DNA from 2 places in the Pseudomonas sp. JL27(2026) genome. Region 1 is predicted to be linked to the other one. Evidence: riboswitches for the same ligand, from Rfam matches in the RefSeq annotation. Region 1 holds a riboswitch; the other holds the start of a gene.
What was found. A riboswitch is a leader RNA that binds a small molecule or an ion and turns the genes downstream of it on or off. The one in region 1 is predicted to bind cobalamin.

Region 2: another riboswitch for cobalamin. It lies ahead of cobW (cobalamin biosynthesis protein CobW); the one in region 1 lies ahead of AC1Z1G_RS11180 (TonB-dependent receptor plug domain-containing protein).

The regions. Positions count from the first base shown of each region.
Region 1 is NZ_CM167794.1:2,452,436-2,460,308, reverse strand. It holds gene AC1Z1G_RS11205 (N-formylglutamate amidohydrolase) at 1-274, shown strand, start outside; gene AC1Z1G_RS11200 (APC family permease) at 426-1,775, shown strand; gene AC1Z1G_RS11195 (arginine N-succinyltransferase) at 1,909-2,925, shown strand; gene astA (arginine N-succinyltransferase) at 2,987-4,021, shown strand; gene AC1Z1G_RS11185 (hypothetical protein) at 4,018-4,257, opposite strand; cobalamin riboswitch at 4,268-4,469, shown strand; gene AC1Z1G_RS11180 (TonB-dependent receptor plug domain-containing protein) at 4,564-6,543, shown strand; gene AC1Z1G_RS11175 ((2Fe-2S) ferredoxin domain-containing protein) at 6,558-7,301, shown strand; gene AC1Z1G_RS11170 (ABC transporter substrate-binding protein) at 7,294-7,873, shown strand, end outside.
Region 2 is NZ_CM167794.1:3,584,493-3,592,365, reverse strand. It holds gene cobM (precorrin-4 C(11)-methyltransferase) at 1-451, opposite strand, end outside; gene AC1Z1G_RS16455 (cobalamin biosynthesis protein) at 533-946, opposite strand; gene AC1Z1G_RS16450 (CbtA family protein) at 943-1,644, opposite strand; gene AC1Z1G_RS16445 (CbtB domain-containing protein) at 1,656-1,847, opposite strand; cobalamin riboswitch at 1,967-2,190, opposite strand; cobalamin riboswitch at 2,423-2,631, shown strand; gene cobW (cobalamin biosynthesis protein CobW) at 2,731-3,810, shown strand; gene cobN (cobaltochelatase subunit CobN) at 3,814-7,623, shown strand; gene AC1Z1G_RS16430 (magnesium chelatase ATPase subunit I) at 7,808-7,873, shown strand, end outside.

The sequences.
Region 1 (7,873 bases):
GATTTACTATGGCCAGCCTCGAACGGTCGAAGCCGGCGTGCTGTACGCCCGCGCGCAATCCTATGCCCAGCGGCTGATCGACGGCTTGAGCCAACATGAACTGATCGTGGCCGGCAATCAGCCCTACACCATTGACCCGCTGTCCGACATGACCGTGCCGGTACACGGCGATGCGCGCGGCCTGGATTCGGTGCTGATCGAAGTCCGCAACGATTTGCTGCGCACGCCGGAAGCGGTGCAGCGCTGGGCCGACTATCTGGCCCCCCTGCTGTAACAAGGAAAGGTAAACGCTGTCGTTTGTAGTAACGGTAAAACAACTATAAAAAAGCCGCAGTGAGTCACTGACCCACTGCCCCAGCCACGACACCCTTGCCCGGTGCGTGGCTGATGCACTCGCCGTATTGGCCCACAAGGAGAAATGCTTCATGGACGTTGAAGACTTTGGCTACAAGCAAGAGCTCAAACGCAGTCTGACGCTCAAGGATCTGGTGGTGTACGGGATGATCTTCATGATCCCGATTGCGCCCTTCGGGATCTTTGGCTACGTCAATTCGGAAGCGCCAGGCATGGTGCCGCTGGCGTACATCATCGGCATGATCGCGATGATTTTCACCGCCGTCAGTTACGGCAGCATGGCGCGGGCATTCCCGGTGGCCGGCTCGGTCTACTCCTACGCACAACGCGGCCTCAACCCGCACGTCGGCTTCATTGCCGGCTGGTTGATGCTGCTTGATTACCTGCTGATTCCACCGCTGCTCTATGTGTACGCAGCCATGGCGCTCAATCACCTGTACCCGGAGATTCCCAAGGTCGGGTTCATCCTGGCATTCCTGGTCGGTGCGACCTTCATCAACCTGCGCGGCATCAGCTTCACGGCCCGGATGAACCTCGTGTTCCTGTTCGCCCAACTGGCGGTGCTGGGGATCTTCCTGTTCTACGCCTGGAACGCCTTGCACGGTGGGGCCGGCCATGGCGAACTGACCCTCAAGCCGCTTTACAACCCACAAACCTTTGACTTCAGCCTGCTGATGCAAGCTGTCTCGATTGCCGTGCTGTCGTTCCTGGGGTTCGATGCCATTTCCACCCTCGCCGAAGAAATCAAAGGTGACCCGGGCCGCAGTGTCGGCAAGGCTGCGCTGATCACCCTCGGCGTGATGGGCGTGATTTTCGTGGTGCAAACCTGGATCGCCACCGACCTGGCAGCCGGCATGGGCTTCAAGTCCGCCGACACCGCGTTTTATGAAATTGCCGAAGTCGCTGGCGGCAGCTGGTTGGCGACACTGACCGCCGTGGCCACTGCATTGGCCTGGGGCATCGCGGTGGCCGTGACTGCGCAAAGCGCTGTGTCCCGCCTGCTGTTCGGCATGGCCCGCGACGGCAAATTGCCCAAAGCACTGGCCAAGGTTCACCCCAAGTACAACACCCCGCACATTGCGCTGTACCTGGTGGCGGTGCTGTCACTGTTGATCTGCTACCTGTTCATCAACTCGGTCGACACCCTGACCTCGCTGGTCAATTTTGGTGCCTTGAGCGGCTTCGTCCTGTTGCACCTCACGGTGGTCAACTACTACTGGCGCCGGCAGAAGTCAGGCCAGGTCATCCGCCACCTGATCTTCCCGGCAGTGGGCCTGATCATCACCCTGGCGATCATGTACAACATGGGCGTGGATGCGCAGAAACTCGGCTTCCTGTGGATTGCAATCGGTCTGGTGTATCTGTTTTTCCTCAACCGCCACAGCGCCAGCAACGCCTTGCCCGATCCGTCCAACAGTTGAACACAAAGACTCGGGCGGGCGCTGAGAGGGTTCGACCGCCCGCCGCTACAACGCTGCAATCGACCGTGATCGTCAGGCCCGGCAACCCACCCTACGGTGACGGCACCGGGCCCTTTGAAACAGGAGTGCACCCATGCTGGCTTTGCGTCCAGTTCAGTTAACCGACTTGCCCCAGTTGCAGCAACTTGCGCGCGACAGCCTCGTGGGCGTCACCTCCCTGCCAGACGATACCGAGCAACTGCGCGAAAAAATTCTCGCGTCCTGCGCCTCATTCGACAACGAGGCGCAGAGCAATGGGCAGGAAAACTACTTCTTCGTCCTTGAGGACCTCGCCGCACAGCGCTTGCGTGGCTGCTCGGAAATCCTCGCGACCGCCGGTTTCTCCGAACCCTTCTACAGCCTGCGCAACCGGATGTTCACCAGCACCTCCCGTGAACTGAACATCCAGCACGGCGTGCCGGCGCTGTCGTTGTGTCACGACCTCAGCGGCCACACCTTGCTGCGCGGTTTTCATGTGGACACGGCACTGGTCGGCTCGGCGCATGCCCAAATGCTTTCACGGGCCCGGCTGTTGTTCATTGCCGCCCACCCCAAACGGTTTGCCGACGCGGTGATCACCGAAATCGTCGGCTACAGCGACGAGCACGGCCAGTCGCCCTTCTGGGACGCCCTGGGCAAGCACTTCTTCGACCTGCCCTATGTCGAGGCCGAGCGCCTGTGCGGTTTGCAGAGCCGGACCTTTCTCGCCGAGTTGATGCCGCACTATCCGATTTACGTGCCCATGCTGCCGCAGAGCGCCCAGGACTGTATCGGCAAGGTCCATCCCGATGGCCAGGAAGCCTTCGACATCCTTGAACGTGAAGGCTTCGAGACCAACAGCTACGTCGATCTGTTCGACGCCGGCCCGACGCTCTATGCCCGCACCTCGAGCATTCGTTCCGTCGCCCACAGCCAGACCGCAGTCGCTCGACTGTCGGCCACCCGCACGAGCGGCAGCCCGTATCTGGTGAGCAACGACTTGCTGCCGGGCTATCGCGCGATCGTTGCTGAACTGGCCTGGCTGCCCGGCCAACCGGTGCCGCTCGATGCGCAGATGCTTGAAGCCTTGCACGTCAAGGATGGCGGCCAGGTCCGGCTGATTGCCCTATGAATCAGCCCCTGCACCGCACCGAACCACAGCGCCCGGACGGGCGCGATGAAGGAGCTGCATGATGATCGTACGTCCGGTTCGCGTGACCGATATCCCGGCCTTGATGGCACTGGCACAACGGGCGGGGCCGGGGCTTACCACCCTGCCGGCCAACGAAGAGCGCCTGGGCCATCGGGTGCGCTGGGCCCAGCGCACTTTCGCCGAACAGGTCGAGCGGGCCGATGCGGATTACCTGTTCGTGCTCGAGGACGACGATCAGCAAGTCATCGGCATCAGTGCCCTGACGGGGGCTGTCGGCCTGCGTGAGCCCTGGTACAACTATCGCCTGGGCATGACCATCAGTTCATCGCCCGACCTGGGTATCCAGCGACAGATTCCGACGCTGTTCCTCAACAACGAAATGACCGGCCAATCGGAGATCTGCTCGCTGTTCCTGCGCCCCGACCAACGCGTGGGTCATAACGGCCGCTTGTTGTCGCTGGGACGGTTGCTGTTCGTGGCCGAATTCCCGCACCTGTTCGGCAAAAAACTCATCGCCGAACTGCGCGGACGCGCCGATGAACATGGCTGCTCGCCGTTCTGGGACAGTGTGGGCCGGCATTTCTTCAAGATGGATTTCAGCCAGGCCGATCATCTCTCGGGCCTGGGCAACAAGCCGTTCATTGCCGAATTGATGCCACGCCAGCCGCTCTACACCTGCCTGCTCACCGAACAGGCGCAGGCCGTGATCGGCAAGGCTCACAGCAACACCGAACCTGCGATGAAGATCCTCAACGCGGAGGGGTTTTCCCATGAGGGCTACATCGACATCTTTGACGGTGGCCCGGTGATCGAAGCCCAGGTTTCGAACGTGCGCACCGTGCGTGACAGCCGGACGCTGACGCTGGCCGTCGGCATGCCTGACGACGAAGCACCGATGTGGTTGATCCACAACCGGCGCCTGGAGAACTGCCGAATCACCGTGGCTCAAGCGCGGCTGGTCGGCGGGCATCTGCTGGTGGACCGCCTGACCGCCAAACGCCTGCAACTGCAACCCGGCAATTCAGTGCGCGCCGTCCCCTTGCTCAAACAGCAGCAACACGCCGCTGCGGCCTAGTCAGTGAGCGTGAAGGCATCATCCGGCGGCACGTGGCAACCATTGGCCAGGCGGTTGGTTTCGTTGGCCATCCCCACCACGGCCTGCCATTCGCCGAACAGGTCGCCCGTCAGCCCCTCCTTGCGCGCCACCGCACGCACATCGGCGCAGTATTGGGTGAGGATGCTCCTTGATTTGAAGGGAGCGAGTGAATACAGGCACCGCTCATCGGCCTGCCGAAGTTGACGAACGGTCATGCGAGTGTTCAGATGCCGCCCAGTTTCAGGTGCCTCATGCCGCCGTGCATGAGGTGAAACGGGAAACCGGTGCGCCCCTCAAGGGTCAGTCCGGTGCTGCCCCCGCAACGGTAAGCGAGTGACGCGTTCGATACACCACTGGGCCCAGGCCCGGGAAGGTGAACGTGTCCAGCCTCGCAAGCCCGGAGACCGGCCTGGAATTTCTGTTTGGCAAACCTGCGGTGGGCGGGCATGGGCCGGTATTGGCGCGTGTCCGGTACTTTCTCCTGCGTGCTTCTGCGAAGATTTTTTTCGAGAAGACCAACAATGACTCAGATTCAATCCCTTTACGCTCAGGACACTCGTCCTGCGCTGTTCGGCGCCTGTAGCGCCCTGCTCGGCTGCCTGTTCAGCCCGGCACTGCTGGCCGGTGAAACGGCCCTGACCCTCGACCAGCAAAGGGTCAGCGCACCCTCGGTGGAATCCACCACGGTCGCCGACATGGCGCGCTTTGGCAGCAAGGTCGAAATCATCAATCGCGAGCAGATCGAACGCGCCGGCCCCAGCGCCGACATCAGCCGCGTGTTGCAGATGTCCGTCCCCGGCCTGTACGTCGCGCCGAAAAATGGCCCCTTCGACTACGGCACGTACTCGCTGCTGGGCGGGCGCAACGACGACACCTTGATTTTGCTCGACGGTGTGCGCCTGAACAATCGCCTGTACGGCGGTCTCTACCTCGACACCCTGCCGGCCAACGCCATCGAGCGCATCGAAGTGCTCAAGGGTGGACAAAGCCTGTTGTTCGGCACCCAGGCCGTCGCCGGGGTGATCAACATCGTCACCCGTAGCGCCCAGACTCGTGAAGCATCCGGTGAAGTGAACCTGGGCCTGGACAGTTTCATGGGCCGCAGCGGCGACGCTCGCGCCGAAAATATTTTCAGCAACGGTTTCGGCGACCTCGGTTTGCTGGCGTACGTCAGCCACAACGTTTCCGACGGCTATCAGCCGTACCGCAGCAAAGACATGAGCAGCACCGTCAGCGACAAAAAGCGCTCCTACGAAGTCACCACCCTCGGCGCCAAGGCGACCCAGGCCTTCGGTGAGGATTCGCGGCTGGAACTGTTCTACCAATACGCCGACGCCAACCTGGATTTCGCCCGCCCCACCCACAACAAAAAGACCACCAATGACCGGGTGCAGCAGATCGCCACCGCGACCTTCGAACAGCGCCTGAGCGAACAACTGAGCTACTTCATCAAGGGCCACGTCAACGATTGGGACACCCGCTACACCCGCATCAACAACCTGCCCGGTGGCGGCACTCGCGTGGTGAACGACAACGATTACTGGGGTTTCACCGACTGGGGCGTGCAAGCCGAAGGCAAGGCGCAATTGCCGGGCGGCCATGTGCTGGTGTTCGGCTCGGACAACCAATGGTTCAAGGGCCAGGACGATGTGCTGGTGATCGACAACAACAAAGCCCAGGCCCACGCCCTGTACACCCAACTGCGGCCGGTGATCGACGCCCTGCCCGACTGGCACCCGAGCATCGGCGTGCGTCACGAAAGCATGAGTGGCGGCGACAGCGCGACCGTGGGCATGCTCACCTCGTTGTATGACCTGACTGACCACTGGCAACTGCGCGGCCAGTTCGGCACCGCTTACAAACTGCCAAACGCCGAGCAACTGTTCGTCAACGAGCCGGGGGATGAGATGGGTAACCGCAACCTCAAACCCGAGAAAAGCCGCAACGCCGAGCTGGGCCTGGACTATCAGGGCACACTGCTGGACCGCGAATTCAGCGCGAGCGTCACCGGGTTCAGGCGCGACATCACCGACCTGATCACCCTTGACGGCGCGCAGTGGACCAACGGTGAAGGCGAGATCAACGTCCGGGGCGTCGAGGCCGATGCCAAATGGCAGCTCGACGACCGCTGGAACCTCTCGGCGGACATGACCCGCAACCTTGTCGAATCACGTAATGGCGTGACCCTCAGCAACATCCCGAGTTTCTTCGCCCGCTCGCGCCTGGGGTTTGAGTCGGACGACCGGAGGTGGGGCGCCGGCGGTGCGATTCGCTACATCCGCAACGTGGTCAGCTCGCGGGACATCGATTACGGCCATTACTCGGTGGTCGACGCCGATGCCTATCGCTACCTCGATAACGCTCACCAGCATCGCGTGAGCCTGCTGGTGGAAAACCTGTTCGACCGTGACTACGCCACCAGCATGACCACCGGCAGCCCTCAGGTAGAAAACCTCGGACGGCCCTTCACCAGCGAAGTCCGTTACACGTACCGGTTTTGAGGGGGAAATCCGACATGCACAGCGATTATCAAGACGTCCTGTTCGTCGGCCCCGGGCTGGCCAGCGGGGCCACGGGCGAAGCCTTCCGTCGTGATCTTCAAGCGCTGCACACTGACGCAGGCAGCACACAGGTCATTGACACCCTCGACGGTTTCGAAGACCTGTGGCGCGCACTGCGCCAACCGGGGGCGGGCAATCGCCTGGTGGTCGACCTTGAACCGACCTCGGACGGCGCCTACCTGGACTGGCTACGCGATGAACTTGGGCGCATCGCCCGGGAACACCCGCAAGCGCCGCGCTTCTGGGTCACCGGATCGGCACTCGGGCGCCGGGGGCTGGATGCCCGTGCGGCATGGGCCAGTATCGGGCAGACCGAGCGCCATTTGCCGTGCGACAACGTCAGCGCGGTGCCGAGCGATCCGGGCTGGTCGACAATCCCTGATCACGCCCGCCAGGTGTTCCTCTGCACCGGCCCGCGTTGTGTGCGCCGGGGAGCGTTGCCTTTATGGAAAACCTTGCGCCGCGCGCTGCTCAAGCATGACCTGATCGAAACGCCCGGCGGTGTGTTGCTGACCCGCACCGCGTGCCAGTTCCCCTGCAACCTGGGGCCGGTGCTGACCGTGCATCCGGATGGCTGCTGGTATCGGGTGTGTCATGCTGACGACGTAGAGCATCTGGTGGACGTGCATTTACTCGGCGGCAATGTGGCCGACACCTTGCTGATCCACCCACCGAGCGGAAGCAAACCGGATGCGTAACGCCCTGCTGATGTGCCTGCTGCTCGGCAGTGCGCTGCCGGTCATGGCCCAGACCTACGACAACTGCGGGCAACCCTGGACGCTCGACCACCTCCCCCTGCGCATCATCGCGCTCAATCAACACAGCGCCGACACCTTGCTGGCCCTGGGTGCCGGCCCGGCGCTGATCGGCGTCGCCTATATCGACGATGACGGCCAGGCCATCGAACACGGCACCTATCGCGGCATTCCGGTGATATCCCGGCTCTACCCTTCGGCCGAAGTGCTTTACACCCAGCACGCCGACTTGCTGGTCGGTGGCTTCGCCTCGGCATTTCGCCAACACATGAGCTCGCGCCCGGTGCTGGCAGACAACGGCATCGCCAGTTACTTGCTGGAGTCGGCTTGCGAAGGGCATTCGCTGGATTATTTCGGGCATATCCGCCGCGACCTGCACACCCTCGGTGCCCTGGTGCAACGGCCGGATCAGGCGCGAACACTGAGCGCAGCACTGGACGCCGACCTGGCCCGCGCCGCGGCATTACGCAGCACCGAAAAACCCTTGTCGGTGTTCTACCTCGACAGCGAAGTGA
Region 2 (7,873 bases), 1.1 Mb from region 1:
TGCTGAATTCTTCACCGGGTGGCATCGCCGTTTTGTCGGCGTAGCGGGTCAGGATCACGCTTTGCGACACGTCCGGCAGGGTCAGTTCCGCACCTAACAGCGCTGCACACGCGGCCGTGGCGGTGACGCCGGGAATGATTTCGAAGGGAATGTTCAGCTCGCGCAGGTAGCGAATCTGCTCGCCAATCGCCCCATACAAACCAGGATCGCCGGAGTGTACCCGGGCCACATCCTGGCCTTTGGCGTGGGCGGTTTTGATCAGGTCGACGATCTGTTCCAAGTGCAGTTCGGCGCTGTTGACCACCTGTTCGGCCTGGTGGCCTTCCAGCACGGCTGCCGGCACCAGCGAGCCTGCGTAAATGATGACCTCGCAACTGCGAATCAGCCGCTGGCCCTTGACGGTAATCAGTTCCGGGTCGCCGGGACCTGCGCCGATGAAGTAGACGGTCATGGCCGGCTCCTGTGAAAAATTGTCAAAGCAAGGCTTCAGATGAAGATTGCTCATGATCGAGGGCGGGGATTATCGGGGATTTTACGACGCGTACGCCAATGCAAAGGTGGCCTGGGCGTATTTTTGCCGTGGGATCAGCAGTTTGGCTGGTGCTTGGCCCAGTTGTTCGGCAAGGGCGAGGGCTGCACTTTCGGCGACGCCGTAGCAGCCGGTGCGCTCGAACGCGATGTCCGACTGGTGGCTGAGTCTTGGCTGATAGTGCGCCAGTTGCGCACTGCTGAAGCAGGTCAGCACCAACCCCAGTTGTGCGGCCAGTTCGTTCAGGCCGGGTTCATCGCGCTTGAGGTCAATACTGGCCAGCGCCCGCACAGCCTGAAGCTCGATTTGATGAGCCTGCAACGCCTGATCCAGTAGCGCGCGCAGCGTGCTGGCGGGGCAGCCGCGCTGGCAGCCCAGGCCGACCACCAGGGTCGGCGCTGCGCTTGAATCCGTCATGCGTGGTATTGACCTTCGCTTTTGCGGCGGAACAACCAGGCGCTGATCAGGCCAAGGGCCAGCCAGAACGCAACGTTGGTCAGCTGCGAAGCGATTTTGAACTGTGCTTCCAGGGCTTCGGGTGCCAGCATCGAATGCACTTCAGGTTGCGGTGCGCCAATGACATGCGGTACGGCCAGAATGGCGACGCCGAGGATTTTCAGCAGCCAGTTTTTGCCGAAAACGATCAGGGCGATGCCGGCGGCCGTCGAGGCGGCAGTGCCGATCCACCAGATTTGCCGTTGTGCCAGGTCCGCAGCGGCAGTGCCCGGCAGTTCCGGCGGCAGGCCGAGGGTTGGGGCGAGGACGAACGTCGCGTAACCGGCCAGGCCCCAGAGCAGGCCCTGGGAGGTGCGAGTCGGCGCACGCAAGGTGTAGAGGCCCGCCAGCATCAGCGCGAAACCGACAGCGACCACCAGGTTGCCGCCGGTGGTCGACAGTACGCGCTGCCAGCCGTCTTCTGGCTCCCAGGCTTCAGCGTCATGAGTGTGGCCAGCCATGGCGCCTTCGGCGTGTTCATGGACTTCGGCCGCTGGAGCCTTTTCGTAGGTTTCAGCCTGAAGAATCAACGGGGCGACCCAGAAGCTTTGCAGCAGGGTCAGCAAAAGGGCGGCCAGCAGCCCGGTGAAGCCTGCGGTCTGCGCAATACGCTTGATCATGTCGGCAGGTCTCAATGGCACGGGAATGCGGAGCTGTGACGGGTATCGTGGGCGGCATTGTGCACCGCTTCGATGTGCGAGAAGCCGGCGAAATACACAAGGCATGCGCCCAGGATCGATGCGCCGATGGCGGCAGTCAGACGTTGGCTCAGGGTGGCGGTGCTGCTGGCGGTGGCGTGGCGAGTACTGCTGATGATCGACATGGCGCTTCCCTCTGGACTGTCAGCGGGTGAATCGAGCGCATGAAAACCCCTGCACGCCAGGCACGCAGAGGTTCAAACAGCGCCCGCCCACCGCGGGTTTGTTATGGCGTGGCCTGTGTAGCCACTCGATGTTGCGGGCCGGTCTCCGGGCTCACGAGGGGTTGGCGTTGGCCGAACCTGCAAGAATCGCCTTCCCATGCCAGGTGCTGGCACAGTGGATCTGATTCTTCGCTCGCTTACCGTTGCGGGGGCAGCACCGGACTGACGTGGCTTTGAGTAAAGCACACGATTCACCGGTTTCCCGTTTCACCCTGTGAAGGGCACCCGTAACAAAGTGTGTAGGAGAGCATGGGCGGGGGCGAGGCGTCAATTGGCAAACGTTCTCAGTTGAGGCCTGCACAAAATCCTGTGGCGAGGGAGCTTGCTCCCGCTCGGCGGCGAAGCCGTCGCAAATCGTGTGCATGTGATGTGCCTGAATGAATGCAGGGGGCCGCTTCGCGACCCAGCGGGAGCAAGCTCCCTCGCCACAGTGGATTGCGATCGTTCGTGAACATTGACCCGCCCCCACACCATGCGTAGCCTTGCGCATTCGAGGTTCTTCGGCGGCTGCCGAAGCTAAGAAGGGAACGCGGTCAATGCCGCGGCTGCCCCCGCAACTGTGAACGGTTTTGTTTCTGCCATGCCACTGCGGGCTCTACCCAGAGCCGCGGGAAGGTGCAGGAGCCGCCAGTCGAAAGACCGGCACACCGTCAGCCAGGAGACCTGCCTCGACACAGATTCTCACTACAACCGGGCGGGGTGATCCGGTGGCGAACTCTTCCCACGCGCGCAAGCGCTGCCGGTTGTCGTCCCGTATGCCCGCCACCTTGCCAAAGGGCATCCGATGAAAACACTGGCCAAACTCCCTGTCACCATCGTTACCGGCTTCCTCGGTTCGGGCAAAACCACTTTGCTGCGGCACATGCTCGACAACGCTCAGGGGCGGCGTATCGCGGTGATCGTCAACGAGTTCGGCGAGCTGGGCATCGACGGCGAAATCCTCAAGCAGTGCTCCATTGGCTGCACCGAAGAAGAAGCCAACGGCCGCGTGTATGAACTGGCCAACGGCTGCCTGTGCTGCACCGTTCAGGAAGAGTTCTTCCCAGTGATGCGCGAGCTGGTTGCCCGTCGCGGTGACCTTGACCACATCCTCATCGAAACCTCCGGCCTGGCCCTGCCAAAACCCCTGGTGCAAGCCTTCCAGTGGCCGGAAATCCGCAGCGCCTGCACCGTGGACGCGGTGATCACCGTGGTCGACAGCCCGGCTGTGGCTGCCGGTACGTTTGCCGCGTTCCCGGATCAGGTCGACGCCATGCGCAAACTCGACCCGAACCTGGACCACGAGTCGCCGCTGCACGAACTGTTCGCCGACCAACTGGCCAGCGCCGACCTGGTGATCCTCAACAAGGCCGACCTGATCAGCCCTGCGGACCTGGCCCGCGTGCGCCTGGAAGTCGCCGAAGAGCTGCCGCCAGCGGTGAAAATCATCGAAGCCAGCAGCGGTCGCCTGCCGCTGGACGTGTTGATTGGTCTCGGCGCCGGTTCTGAAGAACACATCGACAGCCGTCATAGCCACCACGACCATCACCACGACCATCACCACGATGGCGACGACCATGATGACCACGATCACGACGCCTTCGATTCGATCTCCATCGAGCTGCCGCAAGCCGACGAAAGCCTGCTGCTGGATGCCTTGACCCAACTCGTGGTCCAGCACGGCATCCTGCGGGTCAAGGGCTTCGCCGCCATCCCGAACAAACCGATGCGCCTGCTGATCCAGGGCGTGGGCACGCGTTTTGACAAGCACTTCGACCGCCAGTGGGGCGCAGACGAAACACGCAGCACGCGCCTGGTGCTGATCGGCCAGGAACTGGACGCAACCTTGCTCGAAGCGCAATTGCGCGCCGCGCTCAGCGTTTAACCCATGCACCTGCTCAGGACCCAGCCCGGCGGTTTCGTCTCGGATGACAACATTGCCGACTTAGGCCAAACCCCCGCCGAACTGGTGATTCTGTGCAGCGGCGACTCCAGCCTGGCGCTGCTCGCCGAAGCCGCGCAGCAGTTGCCCGACGACTACCCGAGCCTGCGCCTGGCCAACCCGATGCAGGTGCAGAATCACGCCTCGGTCGACTTATACGTCGACGAAGTGCTGCGCCACGCCAAGGTGATTCTGATCTCGCTGCATGGCGGGATCGCCTATTGGCGTTATGGCGTCGAACGCTTGGTGGAACTCTCGCAGCGCGGCGTGCAATTGATTCTGGTGCCGGGTGACGATCGTCCCGACCCGGAGCTCAGCGACCTGAGCACCGTCGTGGCCGGGGATCGCGACCGGCTCTGGCACTTTTTGCGTCAGGGCGGCATGGGCAACGCGCTGGATTTGTACCGCTGCCTGGCCAACCGTTGGTTGGGCCGCGATTATCACTGGTCTGAACCCCAGACCTTGCCACGTACCGCGATTTACCACCCGCACAAAAGCAATGCGGTCCTCGGTGACTGGCAAGCCGACTGGCAACCTGAGCAACCGGTGGCGGCGGTGCTGTTTTACCGCTCCCATTTGCAGGCGGCCAACACCGCGTTCATCGATGTTTTCTGCCAGCGTTTGCAAGCCGCGGGGCTTAACCCGTTGCCGATTGCGCTGGCCAGCCTGAAAGAGCCCGGCTGCCTGACGGTGGTCGAGGACTGGCTGGATGAGGTGCACGCCTCGGTGATTCTCAACACCACCGGCTTCGCTCAATCCAGCCCCGAAGCGCCGCACCTACGGCCGTTTCGCCGCAATATCCCGGTGATCCAGGCGATCTGCGCCCAGGACAACGAGCCCGGTTGGCGCGCCAGCGAGCAAGGCCTCGGGCCGCGTGATCTGGCGATGCACATTGCCTTGCCGGAACTCGACGGGCGGATCATCAGCCGCCCCATCAGCTTCAAGGACCTGGCGTGGCGCAGTGAGCGCAGCGAGTGCGATGTGGTCTGCTATCGAGCGCAACCCGAGCGCATGGATTTCGTGGCCGAACTGGCGCGGCGTTGGGTCGACCTGGCGCGAGTGGCCAATGGCGAAAAACGCATTGCGCTGATCCTCGCCAACTACCCGACTCGCGACGGGCGGATTGGCAATGGCGTGGGCCTCGACACACCGGCCGCTGCGTTGAATATCCTGCGCGCCCTGCGCACCGAAGGGTATCCGCTGCCCGCCGAGTTGCCGGAAAGCGGCACCGCGTTGATTCATCAATTGCTCGGTGGGGTCAGCAATGACCTGGAAACTATAGACCTGCGCCCGTGCCAGCAAAGCCTGGCGCTGGACGACTACTTTTCGATGTTCAACGCCTTGCCCGAAGCCAACCGCACGGCGGTGCTGGAGCGTTGGGGTACGCCGGAAAACGACCCGATGTTTCGCGGCGGACGAATGATGATCGCCGGGCTGCGGTTGGGGCTGACCTTTGTCGGCATTCAGCCGGCGCGGGGCTATCAGGTCGATCAGAGTGCGGTGTATCACGACCCGGACCTGGTGCCGCCTCATGGTTATCTGGCGTTCTACTTCTGGTTGCGCCAGGCCTACGGTGCCCACGCGGTGATCCACGTCGGCAAACACGGCAGCCTCGAATGGCTGCCGGGCAAGGGCGTCGGCCTGTCCGAACACTGTTGGCCCGATGCGTTGCTGGGGCCGCTGCCAAATATCTATCCGTTTATCGTCAATGATCCGGGCGAGGGGGCGCAGGCCAAGCGTCGCACTCAAGCAGTGATCATCGACCACCTGATGCCGCCGCTGACCCGTGCCGAAACCTATGGCCCGCTGCGCAATCTTGAGCTGTTGGCCGACGAGTATTACGAAGCCCAGTTGCTCGATCCGCGTCGCGCTCGCGAGTTGCAACGGGACATCCTCAACCTGGTGCGTGAAACCCATATCGACCGTGAGTTGCAGCTCGACGAGAAGCTCGACAGTGATGCGGATGCAGCGATCTGGTTACCGCGCCTGGACACCTATTTGTGCGATTTGAAAGAGTCGCAAATCCGCGACGGCTTGCATGTGCTGGGTGAGTCACCAACCGGGCGCTTGCGCATTGATACCTTGCTGGCGCTGTTGCGCATTCCTCGGGGTGACGGTCGTGGCGCGCAGTCGAGTTTGCTGCGGGCCTTGGCGAAAGCGTTTGAACTGGGTTTCGATCCACTGGATTGTGCCTTGGCGGAACCTTGGACCGAGCGTCGTCCTCAAGCGTTGCAGGACGTCAGCGGCGAACTGTGGCGCACGGCAGGCGACGTACGTGAGCGCTTGGAACTGTTCGCTGCGCAACTCATCACGCAAACCCTGAATACCAACGCCGAACTCCTTGGGAGCAAGCTCCCTCGCCACAAAAGCCTGCTCCCACAGGGAGCCGGTTGGTCTGAAGTCAACGCCATCCTCGACCACCTGCGCGAAGTAGTTGCGCCACGGCTCGACGCCTGTGGCCCGGCAGAAATGCGTGGCGTGCTGGACGCTCTCGCCGGGCGTTTTGTGCCTGCAGGCCCCAGTGGCGCGCCGAGCCGTGGACGGCTGGACGTGCTGCCCACCGGGCGCAACTTCTATTCGGTGGACGTGCGCAACCTGCCGACCACCACCGCGTGGCGCATCGGTTTCCAGTCCGCGAGCCTGATACTTGAACGGCACTTGCAGGACCACGGCGATCACCTGCGTCAGCTCGGTCTGTCTGTGTGGGGCACGGCGACCATGCGCACCGGTGGCGACGACATCGCCCAGGCCATGGCGCTGATGGGGGTGCGTCCGGTGTGGGCCACGGGCAGTCAGCGGGTCGACGATTTCGAGATCTTGCCGCTGAGCCTGCTCGACCGCCCGCGTGTGGACGTGACCTTGCGGGTCTCGGGTTTTTTCCGCGATGCGTTCGCCAACCTGATTCGGCTGTTCGATGCAGCGGTGCAAGCGGTGGCCGCGCTGGACGAACCTGACGATATGAACCCGCTGGCGGCCAAGGTTCGCGCCGAGCGTGAAGCGCTGATGCAGTCCGGGCTGGATGCAGAGGCGGCCGGGCGTCAGGCCGGATGGCGGATTTTCGGGGCCAAGCCCGGGGCTTATGGCGCGGGTGTGCAGGGCGCCATCGACGGGCGTTTGTGGCAGAGTCGAGAGGACCTGGCCGAGGTTTACCTGAACTGGGGCGGTTACGCTTACGGCGGTTCCGACGAGGGCACCGCTGCCCGTCAGCAGTTCGCCCAGCGGTTGAGCCAGGTTCAGGCGGTGTTGCAAAATCAGGACAACCGCGAGCATGACCTGCTCGATTCCAATGACTATTACCAGTTTCAGGGCGGCATGCTTGCGGCCGTCGAAAGCCTCAGCGGCGAAACGGCGGCAAGCTACCATGGCGACCACAGTCAGCCGGACTTGCCGAAGATTCGCACGTTGAAGGAAGAACTGAACCGGGTGATTCGCTCCCGCGCGGCCAACCCGAAGTGGATCGAAGGGGTCAAGCGTCACGGTTACAAAGGGGCGTTCGAGTTGGCGGCCACGGTCGACAACCTGTTCGCTTTCGATGCGACGACGCAACTGATCGACGATCACCAGTACGCCTTGCTGGCCGACGCCTATTTGCTTGATCCGTCGACACGCGAGTTCGTCCGGCAGCACAATCCCCACGCCTTGCGCGACATGACCGAGCGTATGCTCGAGGCCCAGCAGCGTGGAATGTGGCAAGCACCGGGGCAGTATCGCGAGGCGCTGGAGAATTTGTTGCTGGATATAGAAGAAGACAGCTAACCGGATACCTGCCTGCACTTGTGGCGAGGGAGCTTGCTCCCGCTGGGCTGCGCAGCTGCCCCAAAAGCTTGCAGCCTGTTTCTTCAGGCTAAAATCGACAACTTTATTGCGAGCGCTTCGCGCTCGAGCGGGAGCAAGCTCCCTGGCCACAACGCAAGCACCGACCATGACCGAGATGAGCACAATGACCGACACCCCGCATTTCCCGCTGTCCGCCGTGGTCGGCGCCGATGCCCTGAAACTCGCGCTG